3 regions of the Streptomyces inhibens genome follow, and region 1 is predicted to be linked to each of the others. Evidence: riboswitches for the same ligand, from Rfam matches in the RefSeq annotation. Region 1 holds a riboswitch; each other region holds the start of a gene.
The links. Region 1 has a riboswitch for cobalamin ahead of nicT (Nickel transporter NicT). Riboswitches for the same ligand answer to the same signal wherever they lie in the genome.

Region 1 (5,899 bases):
CCTCAGCTGTCGAAGCTGCTGCCTCCCCGGAAGGTTCCGCCCATGTCTGACATCGCCGGTCCGTCGGTGCTGTTCGTCTGCGTCCACAACGCCGGCCGTTCGCAGATGGCCGCCGCCTACCTCACCCACCTCGCGGGCGACCGGGTCGAGGTGCGTTCCGCCGGATCCGCTCCGGCCGAGACCGTGAACCCGGCCGTTGTCGAGGCGATGGCGGAGGTCGGCATCGATATCTCCGCCGAGTCCCCGAAGGTGCTCACCGTCGACGCCGTACGGGCATCGGACGTGGTGATCACGATGGGCTGCGGCGATACGTGTCCGGTCTTCCCCGGCAAGAAGTACCTCGACTGGAAGCTCGACGATCCGGCCGGGCAAGGGGTGGGCGCGGTCCGCCCCATCCGTGACGAGATCGAGCGGCGTGTGCGCGGGCTGATCGCCGAGTTCGACGTCTGAGCCGGCCGTCGCTTCCGGGCGGCGCTGGGCGGGGATTGCGCGGGGCGGGTTCGAGGTGGAGACCTCGGGCCCGCCCCGCGCGCTGTTGTTCGTCGTGGGGCTGCTGTGTATCGTCGGAGAGAATTGAAGTTTCAAGTAATTTCTTCAGTGGTCTGGTGGCCGGTCCTCGAAGGGGGCCGTGCCAGTCCCCGACATGGGAAAGAGCGCTCCGTATGACGTTCCCGCTCAGCACTCTCGAGTCCTCCCGCGTCGGCGCATCGACGCGCCACGCGCCCTCTCTGCACGGCTACGACACCGGGCTGCTCCTGCTGCGGCTCGCGCTCGGGCTGACCATGGCGGCGCACGGCGCCCAGAAGCTGTTCGGCTGGTTCGGCGGTCCGGGGCTGGACGCGACCGGGCAGTTCTTCACGATGAGTGGCTATCCGTCGGGCCGGGCCATGGCCGTCGTGGCCGGTCTCAGCGAGACGCTCGGTGGGCTCGGGCTCGTGGTCGGTCTGCTCACGCCGCTCGCCGGCGCGGCGGTCGTCGGCACGATGATCAACGCACTCGCCGTGAAGTGGGGCGGCGGTTTCTTCGCGCCCAAGGGTGTGGAGTACGAGCTGCTGCTGACCGCCGGCGCGGCCGCCCTGGCGCTGACCGGCCCCGGTCGCTACGCCATCGACCGCGCGCTGCCCGGTCTGCGTGCGCACCGGCTGGCCTACGGCGTGGCGGCGTTGCTGCTGGGTGCGGTGATCGCCGGAGGGGTGCTGCTCGTCCGGAAGTGAACCCCGGGGAGCGCCCTGGAGGTGAGCGCCTCGGCCTGAGGGCGAGAAGTACGCCATTGCCGGGGTCTCCGGCCGCTCGAACTCCGGCCGGAGATCTACTGGGCAGGCCGAGGCGGGCGAAGTAGAGCAGAAGCAGAGCGAAGTAGAGCAGGGGCAGGACAAGGAGTGCGGTGGCGCCCGGGCGGTGCCGCGGCGGGAGATCGGGGAACAGTCTTATGGCCGTACGTCGGCTCAATCATGCGGTGCTGTATGTCCGGGATGTGGTGCGGTCCGTCGCCTTCTACACCGAGACCCTGGGGCTCACGGTGGATGTCGAGATACCGGGGCGGGCCGCTTTCCTCAGCGCGCCCGGCTCGCTCAACGATCACGATCTGGGGCTGTTCGCGGTGGGCCCCGACGCGCCGGGACCGGAGACCGGGCGGGTCGGGCTCTACCACCTGGCCTGGGAGGTCGGCACGCTCGGCGAACTCGCCGCGACAGAGGCGCAGCTCACCGAGCGCGGCTCCCTGGTCGGCGCCAGCGACCACCTTGTCGCCAAGTCCCTGTACGCCAAGGACCCGGACGGCAACGAGTTCGAGGTGATGTGGCGGGTCCCGCGGAAGGACTGGCCGGGCCCGGACCAGGCGAACCGGCTGGTCCCGCTCGATCTCGCGGCGGCTCTGAAGCGCTGGGGGCCGGATCTGGTGACGGGGGCGGCGGCCGGTTCGGCCACGTGAGAGGCGTGGTGGCCGACTTGGGCAGGTGACGGAGGCGGCGGCCGCGTTGGGCGGGTGGCGGGAAGTTCCTGGCCAAGCCGGCCGGGATCCCGGGCCCCGGTGGCCCCCTGGCCCCGGCGCCCGACGGTGTACGTACGGGGCTCCAGGGGAGCGGGGTGCCTCAGACGCCAGAGGGCTCAGGTGGTTGAGGAGGCCGACGTCGCCCGGTCCGCCGAGTCCGTTCGCTCGGCCCGCTGCGCCCAGCGCCTTTCGACGCCGGCCAGCCGCCAGTACGCCAGCGCCGCGGCCCACACCACCACGAACAGGCCGACGATGATGAAGCCGACATTGTCCAGGTCGAGGGTGGAAATCCAGCCGGTCAGCGGGTCGTTGAGGGCGAGCTTGTCGTGCAGCACGGTCACCAGCTCGATGGTGCCGATGAAGAAGGCGACGGCGATCGACAGACCGGTGATGGTGAGGTTGTAGTAGACCTTGCGCACCGGGTTGGAGAACGCCCACTGGTAGGCGAAGTTCATGAACGTGCCGTCGAGGGTGTCGAACAGGCTCATTCCGGCGGCGAACAGCAACGGCAGACACAGCACGGCGTACCAGGGAAGGCCGGCCGCGGCGCCGCTGCCCGCCATCACCATCAGGGTCACTTCGGTGGCGGTGTCGAAGCCGAGCCCGAAGAGGAAGCCGAGCGGGAACATCTGGCCGGGGCGGGAGATCGAGCGGGTGAACCGTCCCAGGAAGCGGTTCATGAAGCCGCGTGAATCGAGGCGCTGCTCCAGCTCGGTCTCGTCGTAGCGGCCGTCGCGCATCCCGCGGAAGACCCGCCAGATCCCGGCCAGCGCGATGAGGTTGAGGGCGGCGATGAGGTAGAGGAACGTCCCGGAGACCGTGGTGCCGATGGTGCCCAGGATTTGGTGGGTACGGGACTGGTCGTTGAGCAGGGTGCCGGCGAGCTGGGCGCCGCCCGCCACCAGGGCGGCCATCGCGACGACCACGCTGGAGTGGCCGAGGGCGAACCAGAAGCCCACCGAGACCGGCCGCTTGCCGTCGGCCATCAGCTTGCGGGTGGTGTTGTCGATGGCTGCGATGTGATCGGCGTCGAAGGCATGCCGCATACCGAGGGTGTACGCGGTGATGCCGAGGCCCACGCCGAAGACCTGGCTTCCGACGGAGTAGTGGTTCGGGACCACGAGCAGGAAGAGCACGCCGAAGGCGACGATGTGCAGGCCGGCTATGACGGCCATCAGGCCCGCGGTACGGATGGTGTCCTGCCGGCGCCAGCGGAATGCGGCGGGGGCGGGGGTGTTCGGGGTATCGGTGGACAGGGCCATCCGGCGGTCACGCTCCAGCACCTCGTGGATCAGTTCGTGAGATGCCGTGGCCGGTCTCCTGGCTTACGGGTACACGTGTCCGTCCCCGCCTTCCCGGCCGCGGGATGCGGTCAGTGGCGCCGTACACGCACCGGGCGCATACGGAAAGGGCTGGAAACTCCCCGATCACAGTGGCGAGGGCCGCTCCGGCCTGGGACCACAAGGTCCGTCACCGGTCTTCCCGAACACCACGGCCCGGCCACTCTAGCGGCCGTCGGGGAGAGATGGCGTGTGGGGGCGTTCCCGCAGGTGAGGGGGGCGGTGGTGCCGCGAAGTCAGTAGTCCAAGGAGGAGAGAAAGGCGTGCAGTTCATGGTCAAAGAGAGCGGGGTTCTCCAGGTTGACCATATGGCCCGCGCCCGGTATTCGGACTCTTCGGGCGCGGGGCACGGTCAGCGCTATCGCATGGGCATTGGCGGAGATGTCCGTACTGTCGAGGTCGCCGTCGAACACGACCGTCGGCACCCGGATCTCGCCCAGGCGGTCGGCGGCGCCGACTTCCAGGGGCATGCCGGCGCCCACTCCATCGGCGTGCACCTCCACATTGGCCTCGGCCGATGCGCGCATCCGCTCGCGGAATCCCGGGTGCACGGCGGACGGTTCGCGATGCGGCCCGTCCACCCACATCCGCAGGAAGTGCTCGACATACCGCTCCGCGCCGTCCGGTGCGCCGATGGCCGCCACCTGCTCCCTGATGTGTGCCAGGACGAAGGGATCGGTGAAGGCGCGACCGCTGACCCCGGGGGAGGCGAGCGCAAGGGCCGTCACCCGGTCCGGGTGGGCTATGGCGGCGTCCAGCGCGACCCGCGCACCATGGGAAAGGCCGACGAGCACGGCACTGGGGACATCGAGCGCGTCGAGCAACGCGCACAGGTCGTCATGGTTGGCGTAGTCCCCGGCCACGGTGGAGGAGAGGCCATGGCCGCGGGAGTCGTAGCGGATCGCGCGCAGGCCGGAGTTCACCAGCCAGGCGAACTGCTCGTCCCACATGTGCTGGTCGAGCATGCCGCCGTGCAGCAGCACCACCGCGGGGCCCGCGCCGGCCGTCTCGTAGAACAGCTCGCCGTCGTCGACCGGCACGATCCCGTTGTCGATCTCGGACCAGGCGGTGATTGGTCGGGTCATTCTCCGGGCCGTCCTTTGCGTGCCAGATGCGGTGGGGTGGGTGGGCTGTCATCGGCTGAGTTGCCGTTACTGCTTTTACTGCTTGTACTGCCGTGGCTGTCGTAACCAGCCTGACTGTCTTGACTGCCCTGACTGTCGGTTTCCTCCCGTGGAACGCGCGAGCCGTTCGCCAGGTGCCGGAATTCCTCGCCGATCCGGTCGAGTACGTGCAGTGCGGTGCGGATGTCCTCGGCGGGCAGATCGGCCAACCGCTGCCGCAGCTCCGTCGCCTCGAACTCCTGGATCCCGCGTATCACCTCCGTGCCTTCGGCGGTGAGCCGGATCAGGGACGAGCGGCGGTGTGCGGGATTCGGTGCCGTCACGACCAGGCCCAGCTCCGCGGCGTGGTTCACCCAGCGCTGCACCGGCTGTCGGTCGAGGCCCATCGAGCGCGCCAACTGCGGCACGGTCCGGGGGCCTTCGCTGCGCAGGGCGTCCAGCAGCGCGTGTTCACCGGCGGTCATGCCCGTGCCCGTCAACTCGCGCTCCACCGCGCGCACGACCGTGCGGTGCAGCGGCCACAGGCGTCGGATGACGCCGTACAGCAGGTCTTCGGGCGGCGTCGGTCCCCCGTCGCCATCCACCTCAGCATCCATTTCAGCATCCACCTCAACGACACTCATGATGTCATGATGACATCGGTGATGTCGTTTGGGAAGGGTGCGATGACGGAAAGGAGTTGATGAGGCGGCGGGCATGCCGAGACCCGCGCGATTGATCGGTGAGAAAGGCGGGACGGCGGATGAAGGTGGGTCTGTTGCGTGCGGTCGGGGTGGCCACGGCCGTGTACGGGGTGGCGGTGACGGCGGTGCCCGATCTGCTGGCGCGGCCCTCGGGGCTGGTCGATGACGAGGGGCGGACCGCGCGGGCGACCCGGACCTCGCTGCGCCCGCTGGCCTGGCGGGACGCGGCGAGCGGGCTGGTGATGGCGCTGGCTCCCCGGGGGCCGGCGCTGCGCACCGCCGCGTATGTACGGATCGCGGCGGACTTCGGGGACGCCGTACTGCTCGGTGCGACGCTGCCGGGCCGGGACCGGAAGCTGAAGGCGGCGGCGGTGTCCGTGGGGTGGGGTGCGCTGTCGGTGGCCGGTCTGCTCGCCGGCGGGTAGGGGCGACGGGGCAGAGGGAGGGGCTATTCGTCCGGTGGAGGAGGGGCTTCTGCGGGCGTAAAGGTGATGACGAGGTCGGCGCGGTCGCGAGTGGCCGCCACGACACGGGCGTTGGCCTCGTCCGAGGCATGCACGAACCGCTCGGCGTCGGCGCGCGGGCGCCCGAAGCGCTCATGGCGGTCGACCAGCCGCCGGATCCGCTCCGCGGCGTCCAGCTCCACGTACCAGACCTCGTCGAGCAGTGCGCGGATCCGCGACCAGGGAGGGGAGTCGAGGAGGAGGTAATTGCCCTCGGTGACGATGAGCGGGACATGCGGTGCCACGGGGATGCTGCCGG
Region 2 (5,899 bases), 4.5 Mb from region 1:
CGGTCCTGCCCGGCCCGATGCTGCCGCTGCCGAAGGCCTTCGGGCCGGTGGCCGTCACATCGTGTGTCGCGGAGTCCTGGTTGACCACGGTGACCCTGGCGCCGGGCCGGACGGTCAGGGCGGCCGGCTTGAAGGTGAAGTCCTTGATGGTGATGCGCGCACCGGCGGGTGAAGCGGCGCCGGGGCCCCCGGTGGTGGGGGTGTGGGAGCGCGCGGGGGCGGTTCCTCCGTCGCCGCCCGAGCAGCCGGTCAGCGCCGCCAGGAAGACGGCCGAGGCGGCCACGACGAGCCGCACGGGGCCGGAGCCGCGGGGGCGGTGGCGAGGCGGACGGGGCATGTCAGTAGCCGCCACCGGTACTGGGAGTGCTGCTCGGCGTGGCGCTCCGCGGGGCCTTCACGATCTTGTTGCCGTTGACGTCGAGGACGAACCACTTGCCGCCGGAATCGTCGATGCCCTGACCGTGGGTGTCCCCCGGCTTCTTGTCGTCGTCGAAGTAGTAGAGGGGGTGGTGGTTGTAGGTGACTTCCTTGGTGCCGTCGTCGCGGGTGGTGGTGCCCAGCAGGTCGCTCCGCACCCCGCCGGCGGCCTTCGGCGCGTGGGTCACGAACATCGGTGGCCACTCCTTCGCGCACCCGCCGTAACAGGTCGACCTGCTGGTCCTGTCCGCCTCGAAGAGGTAGAGCGTCCGGCCCCGACCGTCCACCAGGATCGTGCCGAGGGGACCGGAGCGGGCCGTGACCGTCCACGCCGCGGCGGACGGGGACGCCGACGGCGCGGCACTCGTGCGGGTGGGGCTGGGGGTCGGCGGCTTCGACGGCGCGGAGCCGCCACCGTTGTCCGAGCAGCCGCCGACCGCCGTGGTGATCACGGCGACCGTGGCCGCGGCGACGAGCGTTGCGGCGGTCTTCCTCATCGGCGTACGTCTCCTTCGGTCCGGCCGTCCACCCGCCCCGTACGGTGCGGAACGGCAACAACGCCGTCCCTGGCGGGCCGCCCACCTCACTAGACCGCAGGCGCCGCCACCCGGCCATCCGGGCGGCGGCGTTCGGCGTACACGGCGCCGGCCGTCCGCGCTCAGCGGATCTCGTTCGCCGTACGGCGGTAGGTGGAGCGCCGGTCCTCGATGTCGGCCCAGCGGTCGCCGTAGACGTTCTCGGTGATGACCGGCTCGCGCAGGAAGTCGTGCGGGAAACCCAGCTCCACCGCGCTGGAGCGGTCGAGCCGCGCGAGAGCGTCGGCGTCCAGCTCGACATCGACGGCGGCGAGGTTGTCGGCGAGCTGGCTCTCCTTGGTGGCGCCGATGATCGGGATGATGTTGCCGGGCCGGCTCCGCAGCCAGGCCAGCGCCACCTGCGCCGGGCTCCAACCGCCCTGTTCGGCGATCTCCAGGACCGCGGTGACGGTCCCCTCCTCGTTGTGGTCCTGGGTGTTCCCGTTGACGCTGTCCAGCCGGCCCGGCTCGCCACGGCGGTACTTGCCGGTGAGCTTGCCCGCCGCGAGCGGGGCCCAGGCCAGCACCGCGAGGTCGAAGGCGCGGGCCTGCGGGAGCAGTTCGCGCTCCGGCGTCCGCTCCAGCAGGTTGTAGCGCAGCTGCGAGCCCGCGAACGCGGTCCAGCCGCGCAGCTCGGCGAGGGTGTTGGCCTGCGCGATCTCCCAGGCCGGCCAGTCGGAGACACCGAGGTAGAGCACCTTGCCGGACCGCACCAGGTCGTCGAGCGCCCGCATGACCTCCTCGACCGGGGTGAAGTTGTCCCGGGCGTGCACCCACAGCACATCGAGGTGGTCGGTGCGCAGCCGCGCAAGGCTCGCCTCCACCGACCGGACCAGGTTCTTGCGGTGGTTGCCCGCCGCGTTCACATCGCCCTTGCGGGTCGCGCAGGTGTACTTGCTGGCCAGGACGAAGCTGTCCCGGCGGCCTTCGAGCAGTTCCCCCAGGATCCGCTCCGAGGCACCGCCGGTGTAGTTGTTGGCGGTGTCGATGAAGTTGCCGCCCGCGTCCGCGTAGGCGTCCAGGATCCGGGCGCTGGTGTCCCTGCCGGCGCCCCAGCCCCCTTCGTCGCCGATGGTCATGGCACCCAGGCTCAGCTCACTCACCCGCAGGCCGGTCTTGCCGAACAGTGTGTAGCGCAAGGCGTTCCCTTCGTTTCCTTCGCTCAGCTCGTGCACTCACGCTAGGAGCTGGAGCGCTCTCCAACGCAAGACGTGCCGTCGCGGGTGACCAAGTCACAGGTGAGGGCCTAGGCTGGCCGGTGCAACTGGTTCGCCCTGCCATCCGGGTAGGCGCGTCGTAAGAGGGAACCCGGTGGAAATCCGGGACTGCCCCGCAGCGGTGAGTGGGAACGACCGCCGTCATACGCACTGGATCCGGCCGGGTCCGGGAAGCGACGGCCAGTAGGTGTCCGCCCTTGGCGGATGTGCCCGCGAGTCCGAAGACCTGCCAGTGCCCCCGCGCCACCGGTGCGCGGGGCGATCTCGGTGACCTCGAGGGCGGGTCGGCGGACACATCAGGCGGCACGGGCGGCGAGAGCGCACCGTGTTCCGCCCGGTTTGCCGTCCCTTCGCGTCCTTGACCCGTCCCGAGGTCACATGGAGACACGCTCGCGAAGGAGAGTTCCGTGACCAGCACATCCGCAGCCGCGGCCGTACGGGCCACCGTGCACGGCTACCCCCGGCAGGGGCAGCACCGCGAACTGAAGAAGGCGATCGAGGGCTACTGGAAGGGCCGCGTCAGCGCCGATGCCCTCCGGAGCACCGCCGCCGAACTGCGCCGCGGCAATTGGCGGCAGCTCGCCGAGGCCGGTATCACCGAGGTGCCGACCGGCGACTTCTCGTATTACGACCATGTCCTGGACACCAGCGTGATGGTCGGCGCGATCCCGGCCCGGCACCGTGCCGCGGTCGCCGCCGACCCGTTGGACGGCTACTTCGCGATGGCCCGCGGCACACAGGAGGTGGCGCCGCTGGAGATGACCAAGTGGTTCGACACCAACTACCACTATCTCGTACCTGAGTTGGGGCCGGACACGGTCTTTGTCGCGGACTCCGCCAAGCAGGTCGGCGAGCTGACGGAGGCACAGGGGCTCGGTCTGGCCGCGCGGCCGGTGCTGGTCGGGCCGGTCAGCTATCTCCTGCTGGCCAAGCCCGCGCCCGGCGTCGCGGCCGGCTTCGACCCGCTGACGCTGCTCGACCGGCTGCTGCCCGTCTACGCCGAGGTGCTCGCCGATCTGCGGGCGGCCGGCGCCGACTGGGCGCAGCTGGACGAGCCGGCGCTGGTGCAGGACCGCTCCCCCGCCGTGCTGAACGCCGCGGCCCGCGCCTACCGTGACCTCGGCAGGCTCACCGACCGCCCGCGGCTGCTGATCGCCTCGTACTTCGACCGTCTGGGCGAGGCCCTGCCGGTGCTGGCCAAGGCACCGGTCGACGGACTGGCGCTGGACTTCACCGGCGCCGCTGCCGCCAACCTCAAGGATCTCGCGGCGGTCGGCGGGCTGCCCGGCAAGCGGCTGGTCGCCGGTGTCGTCAACGGCCGCAATGTGTGGATCAACAACTTCGAGCGGTCGCTGGCCACCCTGGGCACGCTGCTCGGCCTCGCCGACCGGGTCGATGTGTCGTCCTCGTGCTCGCTGCTGCATGTCCCGCTGGACGCCACCACCGAGCACGAGATCGACCCGCAGGTCGCCCGCTGGCTGTCCTTCGCCCGGCAGAAGACCACGGAGATCGTCACACTGGCGCGCGGACTGGCGCAGGGTACCGACAGCATCTCGGCCGAACTCATCGCCAATCGCGCCGACTTGGTGTCCCGGGCCGAATCCGCGCTGACCCATGACCCGGCGGTACGCGCCCGCGCCGCGGCCGTCACCGACGCCGACGGCCGCCGCTCCCGGCCGTACGCCGAGCGGGCCGTCGCCCAGCGCGCGCATCTGGGGCTGCCGCTGCTGCCGACCACCACCATCGGCTCGTTCCCGCAGACGGCCGAACTGCGCACCGCCCGCGCCGATCTGCGGGCCGGGCGGATCGGCACCGCGGCGTACGAGGAGCGGATCTCGGCCGAGATCCGCGAGGTCCTCGCCTTCCAGGAGAAGGCCGGTATCGATGTGCTGGTGCACGGTGAGCCGGAGCGCAACGACATGGTCCAGTACTTCGCCGAGCAGCTGACCGGCTATCTCGCCACACAGCACGGCTGGGTGCAGTCCTACGGCACCCGCTACGTCCGGCCGCCGATCCTGGCCGGGGACATCTCCCGTCCCGAGCCGATGACGGTGCGCTGGACCCGCTACGCCCAGTCGCTCACCGACCGGCCGGTCAAGGGCATGCTCACCGGCCCGGTCACCATGCTCGCCTGGTCCTTCGTCCGTGACGACCAGCCGCTCGGCGACACCGCCCGTCAGGTGGCGCTCGCCCTCCGCGACGAGGTGAACGACCTTGAGGCGGCGGGGAGTTCGGTGATCCAGGTCGATGAGCCGGCACTGCGCGAGACGCTGCCGCTGCGCGCCGACGGCCATGCGGAGTATCTGGCCTGGGCCACCGAGGCGTTCCGCCTCACCACCGGCGGGGTGCGTCCGGACACCCAGATCCACACGCATATGTGCTACGCGGAGTTCGGCGACATCCTCCGGGCCATCGACGATCTCGATGCCGATGTGATCAGTCTGGAGGCGGCCCGCTCCCATATGCAGGTCGCCGGGGAGCTGGCCACTGCCGGCTATCCGCGCGAGGTGGGGCCGGGGGTCTATGACATCCACTCCCCGCGCGTACCGAGCGTTGACGAGGCAACGACCCTGCTGCGCAAGGGACTTGACGCCATCCCCGCCGAGCGGCTGTGGGTCAACCCCGACTGCGGTCTGAAGACCCGCGGCTGGCCCGAGGTGCGGGCCGCCCTGGAGAACCTGGTCGCGGCGGCCCGCGAGGTCCGCGGCGGCCTGCCGGGCGCGGATTCCTGAGGTGACGGGGCCGGTACCCGACGCGCGGGTACCGGCCCCGGCCCTTCGGCCGTCGCCGCGCTCACGGACGTCCACGGACGCGGTCGGCAACGTCGGGGAGGCCGCGCAGCGGGTGACCGTGCCGGCCCGCGCCTGTCGCGCGGGCCGGTCCGGACCGTCAGCCGGTGATGATCGCCGGGTCGCTCACGCCCGGCCTGCCGTTCTCGACATGGCCGGCGAACCGGCGCAGGAAGGTGCTGTCCATGTCGCAGGTGACCGACACGTCGTACCAGCGCTTGCTGGCGCGCAGGTCCACCGGGTGCTTGACGGTGGCGCCCGCACGGACGGTGAAGGTCTCGCGCGCGCCGCCGTAGGCGTGGGTGAGGGTGAGGTGGCAGTCGGTGCTGCCGGGGTTGGTCATGGTGAGTTCGATGCGGCCGGCTATCGCGTCGTGCCGGGCGGTGACCTCGGGGCCGGTCTTGCCGCCGGCGCCCTTGAAGGTGCGCAGGAAGCCGTTCGGGCCGAAGACGGACAGATCGTAGGTGCCGTTGGAGTAGGACGTGTTCCAGGTGTCGGAGATCTTCTTGCCGGCCTCCGTGGTGTACGTCCAGGGGCCGTCGGTGCGGTTGCCCGCGGTGACGGTGAAGCAGGCGCCGGCGTTGTCGCCGCCGCTGAAGGTCAGCGTGTAGCGCCCGGTGGAGGGGGTTGCGGCCCCGTCGACCAGCGGTGCGTACGGCAGCGGGCGGGACGGCCGGGAGCCGGGCTCCTGCTTGGGCAGGACGGGGTTGGCGGGCGGCTTCGGTACGTAGCTGTCGTGGCGGTCCTTGTCCGGCGGCTGGTAGCCGTCGGTGTCCGGGAGGGTCGCCGGCTTGGTGTTCTCCAGGCTGAAGTCGAAGGCGGAGGTCAGGTCGCCGACGATGGCGCGTCGCCAGGGCGAGATGTTCGGCTCGTGCACACCGAAGCGGCGCTCCATGAACCG
Region 3 (5,899 bases), 3.3 Mb from region 1:
ACGATCCTGCCGCTGTACTCCCTCATGCTGGGCCTGCTCGCGCTGCTCGGCTTCATGGCGATCAAGGCCGGCACGGACATCCAGGGCAACCCGCAGCTGGCCATCCCGCAGCTGTTCGAGGACATGTTCCCCAGCTGGTTCTCCGGCGTCGCGTTCGCCGCGATCGGCATCGGCGCGCTGGTGCCCGCGGCCATCATGTCGATCGCCGCCGCCAACCTGTTCACCCGCAACGTCTACAAGGACTTCCTCAAGCAGGACGCCACACCGGAGCAGGAGCACAAGGTCGCCAAGCTCGTCTCGCTGCTGGTGAAGGTCGGCGCGCTGGTCTTTGTCCTCACCATGGACAAGACCGTCGCGATCAACTTCCAGCTGCTGGGCGGGATCTGGATCCTGCAGACCATGCCGTCGCTGGTCGGCGGTCTGTTCACCCGCTGGTTCCACCGCTGGGCGCTGCTCACCGGCTGGGCGGTCGGCATGCTCTACGGCACACTCGCGGCATACGGCGTGGCCAGCCCGACCCAGGCCCACTTCGGCGGCTCCAGCAAGGAGATCCCCGGCATCGGTGAGATCGGCTACATCGGCCTGACCGCCTTCGTCCTGAACGTCGTGGTGACCGTCGTCCTGACCTTCGCCCTGAAGGCCGCCAAGGTCCCTGACGGCGTCGACGAGACCAGCCCCGCCGACTACACCGCGGACGCCGGCGACGCGGGCGTCACGGCGGACCTGCCGCCCGCCACGGCGGGAGCTCCGGCCGGCCACTGAGCCACCGGCACCGCACCGGCGGATCACGGGCCGTCGCGTCCCTTCGGGGGCGCGGCGGCCCGTCGTCGTCCCGGCCGCCGAGCTCTGGAACGTGCGCGGGACCGGGAGCCGATACCGGGATTACGCTCCGGGCGTTCACCCGTGAGATGGCCTGAAGGACCCGCCCGGCCCGGCCCGCATGGCGTTTCCGGGCGCGTTGCCGACTCTGCCGGGCCCCATGGCCGTTCGCACACCAGTAGGAGTGGTATGAGGTGGCGACACAAGATGTGGGGGTGCATGCGGGGAGCAGCACAAGATGTATGCTCGTCCTCGCTGTCGCCGCAGGGGAATCCGGTGGGAATCCGGAACTGTCCCGCAACGGTGTGGGAGCGCGCTCAGTGGCCTGATGACGGCCCTGTCGCGCGTCCGTGAAGTCCGAAGACCTGCCGACGGTACGTCCTCACCGCCATCGGTGCGGACGTCGATACGTCCGGGCCCCGAGGGTTGGGCCGGTGGGCGCCGCGCGGTGTGCCCGCGCACCCCTGACCGTAACGGGGTGCCGCATGCGCGCGTGCGACCGTCGCGCCCCGCCCCTCCTGGCCCCCGCCGAGTGAGGGAGAGCATCACGTGACCATCGCGCCAACGGAGTCCGCGTCAGACGCCGAGGTAGTTCAGCCTGCGGTGGCCACGCCTCCTGCCCCCGCCGACGGGCCGGGCGTCGCGCTGCTGCGCACCCTGACCGAACTGACCGAGGATCTGGCCGCGACCGACCCCGGCAAGGTGGCCGCCGCCGCGCTGCGCGGCCGGCACGCGGGTTCCGACGAGGCCGAGCTGCGGTCGCTGGCCATCGACGCCGCGGCCGGTCTGATCGGCGACGAGCCGCAGTACTCCAAGCTCGCCGCGCGCCTGCTCACCCTCGCAATCTCGGAGGAGGCGGCCGAACAGGGGGCGGTCGCCTTCTCCGCCTCCGTCGAGGTCGGCCACCGCGAGGGCCTGATCGCCGACGAGACAGCCCGGTTCGTCCGCGCCCACGCGGCCCGGCTGGACGCGCTGGTCGACAAGGCACTCGCCGAAGGCGCCGACGACCGCTTCGGCTACTTCGGTCTGCGTACCCTGCACTCGCGCTATCTGCTGCGCCACCCCACCACCCGTCAGGTCATCGAGACGCCGCAGCACTTCCTGCTGCGGGTGGCCTGCGGCCTCGCGGAGAACGAGTCCGCGGCGGCGCTGGAGGACGTCGCCGAGCTGTACCGCCTCACCAGCTCGCTGTCCTACCTCCCCTCCTCCCCCACCCTCTTCAACTCCGGCACCCGCCACCCGCAGATGTCCTCGTGCTATCTGCTGGACTCCCCGCTGGACGAGCTCGACTCGATCTACGACCGGTACCACCAGGTCGCCCGGCTCTCCAAGCACGCCGGCGGTATCGGCCTCTCCTACTCCCGGATCCGCGCACGGGGGTCGCTGATCCGGGGCACCAACGGTCACTCCAACGGCATCGTGCCGTTCCTGCGCACCCTGGACGCCTCGGTCGCGGCCGTGAACCAGGGTGGCCGGCGCAAGGGCGCCGCCTGTGTCTACCTGGAGACCTGGCACGCCGACATCGAGGAGTTCCTGGAGCTGCGCGACAACACCGGTGAGGAGGCGCGCCGTACGCACAACCTGAACATCGCGCACTGGATCCCGGACGAGTTCATGCGCCGGGTGGAGGCGGACGGCGACTGGTCGCTGTTCTCGCCCTCCGACGTGCCGGAGCTGGTGGACCTGTGGGGCGACGAGTTCGACGCCGCCTACCGCAAGGCCGAGGCCGAGGGCCGGGCGCTCAAGCAGATCCCCGCCCGGGTGCTGTACTCCCGCATGATGCGCACCCTGGCGCAGACCGGCAACGGCTGGATGACGTTCAAGGACGCCGCCAACCGCACCGCCAACCAGACCGCGGAGCCCGGCCAGGTCGTGCACTCCTCCAACCTGTGCACGGAGATCCTGGAGGTGACGAACGACGGGGAGACCGCCGTCTGCAACCTCGGGTCGGTCAACCTCGCCGCGCACCTGGGCAACGAGGCCGCCGGCTGGGAGGAGGCGATGGACTGGGAGCGGCTGGACGCCACGGTCCGTACCGCCGTCACCTTCCTCGACCGCGTCGTGGACATCAACTTCTACCCGACCGAGCAGGCCGGGACCTCCAACTCCCGCTGGCGCCCGGTCGGTCTGGGCCTGATGGGCCTCCAGGACGTCTTCTTCCGGCTGCGGCTGCCGTTCGACTCGGCCGAGGCACAGGCGCTGTCGACCCGGATCTCCGAGCGCATCATGCTCGCGGCGTACGAGGCGTCCGCCGACCTCGCCGAGCGGCACGGCCCGCACCCGGCCTGGTCCGCGACCCGCACCGCCCGCGGTGTGCTGCACCCGGACCACTACCCGAACGCCGAGCCCCGCTGGGCGGACCGCTGGGCGGCGCTGCGCACCCGTATCGCGGCGACCGGAATGCGTAACTCCCTTCTGCTGGCGATCGCGCCGACCGCGACCATCGCCTCCATCGCGGGCGTGTACGAGTGCATCGAGCCGCAGGTCTCCAACCTCTTCAAGCGCGAGACGCTGTCCGGAGAGTTCCTCCAGGTCAACGCCTATCTGATCGAGGAGCTCAAGGCGCTGGGGATGTGGGACGCACGGACCCGTGACGCGCTGCGCGAGGCCAACGGCTCGGTGCAGGACGTCAGTTGGATCCCCGAGGAGATCCGGGCGCTGTACCGCACCGCCTGGGAGATCCCGCAGCGCGCCCTGATCGACATGGCCGCGGCCCGTACGCCCTACCTCGACCAGAGCCAGTCGCTGAACCTCTTCATGGCCTCGCCCACCATCGGCAAGCTCAGCTCGATGTACGCCTACGCCTGGAAGCGCGGCATCAAGACGACGTACTACCTGCGCTCCCGCCCGGCGACCCGGATCGCCCAGTCGGCCCGTGGCGGCGCCGCCGCCACCCCCGTCCCCGTACCGCAGCAGGCCACCGACCCCGAGGCCGTCGCCTGCTCCCTGGAAAACCCCGAGTCCTGCGAGGCCTGCCAGTAATGACCACCGCGCCTGAAACCAACGCCGCAACGGCGCACACCGCCACCTCCGGCACGAAGAACCTCCTCGACCCGGGCTTCGAGCTGACCCTGCGTCCGATGCGGTACCCGGACTTCTACGACCGCTACCGGGACGCCATCAAGAACACCTGGACCGTGGAGGAGGTCGACCTCCACTCCGACGTCGCCGACCTCGCCAAGCTCTCCCCGGGCGAGCAGCACATGATCGGCCGGCTGGTGGCGTTCTTCGCGACCGGCGACTCGATCGTCGCCAACAACCTCGTGCTGACGCTCTACAAGCACATCAACTCCCCCGAGGCGCGGCTGTACCTGAGCCGTCAGCTCTTCGAGGAGGCGGTGCACGTCCAGTTCTATCTGACGCTGCTGGACACCTACCTCCCCGACCCGGAAGACCGCTCCGCCGCCTTCGCGGCCGTGGAGAACATCCCGTCCATCCGGGAGAAGGCCGAGTTCTGCTTCAAGTGGATGGACTCGGTCGAGAAGATCGACCGGCTGGAGTCGAAGGCCGACCGCCGCCGGTTCCTGCTCAACCTGATCTGCTTCGCGGCCTGCATCGAGGGGCTGTTCTTCTACGGCGCCTTCGCCTACGTCTACTGGTTCCGCTCGCGCGGTCTGCTGCACGGGCTGGCCACCGGCACCAACTGGGTCTTCCGCGACGAGTCCATGCACATGGAGTTCGCGTTCTCCGTGGTGGACACCGTCCGCGAGGAGGAGCCCGAGCTCTTCGACGACAAGCTGGAGCAGCAGGTCACCGACATGCTCAGGGAGGCCGTCGAGGCGGAGCTGCAGTTCGGCCGCGACCTGTGCGGTGACGGCCTGCCGGGCATGAACACCGAGTCGATGCGCGAGTACCTCCAGTGCGTCGCCGACCAGCGGCTGCAGCGCCTGGGCTTTGCCCCGGTGTACGGCTCGGAGAACCCGTTCTCCTTCATGGAGCTGCAGAACGTCCAGGAGCTGACCAACTTCTTCGAGCGCCGGGCCTCCGCCTACCAGGTCGCGGTCGAGGGCTCGGTCTCCTTCGACGACGACTTCTAGACGGCTCCCGCACCCGCGACGCCCCTTCGGCCGGGCCACCCGCCCTTTATGAGCATTCGGTGACCTCGGCAACCGGAGCCATGGCCACCACATCTATCCGGATATGAAGGCCACGAAGGGGCGTCGCCGGTTCAAGGCCACGAACGGGCGTCGCCGGTTCATCGACTATCCACGTCAGGGACGGGAGGGTCCGCGCCGCTGGCTGCCGTCATGGCGGCAGTGGCTCGGCACCTTCTCGCTCGGCATCATCTGCCTGGCGGGACTGTTCGCCATTGTCTACGCAAACGTCGACGTCCCGAACGAGAACGAGCTCGCCGGCCAGGAAGCCACCGTCTATTACTGGGCGGACGGCAGTCAGATGGTGAGCGTGGGCGCCGTCAACCGACAGAACGTCACGCTCGACAAGGTGCCCGACTCCGTCGAGAACTCCGTGATCGCCGCGGAGAACGCCACCTTCTACAGCGACGCCGGGGTCTCCATCCAGGGCATCGGCCGTGCCGTGGTGAACATGATCTCCGGCGAGGACACCCAGGGCGGCTCCACCATCACCCAGCAGTATGTGAAGAACACCTATCTCTCGCAGGACCAGACGGTCACCCGCAAGCTGAAGGAATTCATCATCTCGCTGAAGGTGAGCAACCAGAAGTCCAAGCGGGAGATTCTGCGCGGATATCTCAACACGAGCTGGTTCGGCCGTGGTTCGTACGGCATCCAGGCGGCCGCCCATGCGTATTACGGAATCGACGCCGACAAGCTGAACCCCAGCCAGGGCGCCATGCTGGCCGCCGTGCTGAAGGGCTCGGAGCAGTACGACCCGGGGCTGAGCAAGGCCAATCACGAACGGGCCGTGGAGCGCTGGAGCTGGATTCTCGACCGGCAGGTCACCACCGGGAAGATGACCGAGCAGGAGCGGGCGAAGTACCGCGAATTCCCGGAGCCCCGCGCACTGTCGAAGCCCACCAGCCAGGCCGGCCAGATCGGCTATCTCATCGATATCGCCAATAAATTCATCAAGGCCGGCACCGGCCTGACCGACAAGGACC

Region 2: another riboswitch for cobalamin. It lies ahead of metE (5-methyltetrahydropteroyltriglutamate--homocysteine S-methyltransferase); the one in region 1 lies ahead of nicT (Nickel transporter NicT).
Region 3: another riboswitch for cobalamin. It lies ahead of KI385_RS29805 (ribonucleoside-diphosphate reductase subunit alpha); the one in region 1 lies ahead of nicT (Nickel transporter NicT).

Annotation. Positions count from the first base shown of each region.
Region 1 covers NZ_CP084681.1:3,214,354-3,220,252, reverse strand. The annotation lists gene arsB (ACR3 family arsenite efflux transporter) at 1-50, shown strand, start outside; gene KI385_RS14860 (arsenate reductase ArsC) at 43-450, shown strand; gene KI385_RS14855 (DoxX family protein) at 663-1,214, shown strand; gene KI385_RS14850 (VOC family protein) at 1,430-1,930, shown strand; gene nicT (Nickel transporter NicT) at 2,107-3,252, opposite strand; cobalamin riboswitch at 3,284-3,499, opposite strand; gene KI385_RS14840 (alpha/beta fold hydrolase) at 3,567-4,415, opposite strand; gene KI385_RS14835 (MarR family winged helix-turn-helix transcriptional regulator) at 4,412-5,077, opposite strand; gene KI385_RS14830 (hypothetical protein) at 5,197-5,562, shown strand; gene KI385_RS14825 (nucleoside/nucleotide kinase family protein) at 5,586-5,899, opposite strand, start outside.
Region 2 covers NZ_CP084681.1:7,730,548-7,736,446, reverse strand. The annotation lists gene KI385_RS34695 (cupredoxin domain-containing protein) at 1-337, opposite strand, end outside; gene KI385_RS34690 (COG4315 family predicted lipoprotein) at 339-914, opposite strand; gene KI385_RS34685 (aldo/keto reductase) at 1,076-2,131, opposite strand; cobalamin riboswitch at 2,240-2,457, shown strand; gene metE (5-methyltetrahydropteroyltriglutamate--homocysteine S-methyltransferase) at 2,617-4,941, shown strand; gene KI385_RS34675 (phosphocholine-specific phospholipase C) at 5,099-5,899, opposite strand, start outside.
Region 3 covers NZ_CP084681.1:6,553,261-6,559,159, reverse strand. The annotation lists gene mctP (monocarboxylate uptake permease MctP) at 1-762, shown strand, start outside; cobalamin riboswitch at 1,058-1,206, shown strand; gene KI385_RS29805 (ribonucleoside-diphosphate reductase subunit alpha) at 1,369-3,801, shown strand; gene KI385_RS29800 (ribonucleotide-diphosphate reductase subunit beta) at 3,801-4,856, shown strand; gene KI385_RS29795 (transglycosylase domain-containing protein) at 4,960-5,899, shown strand, end outside.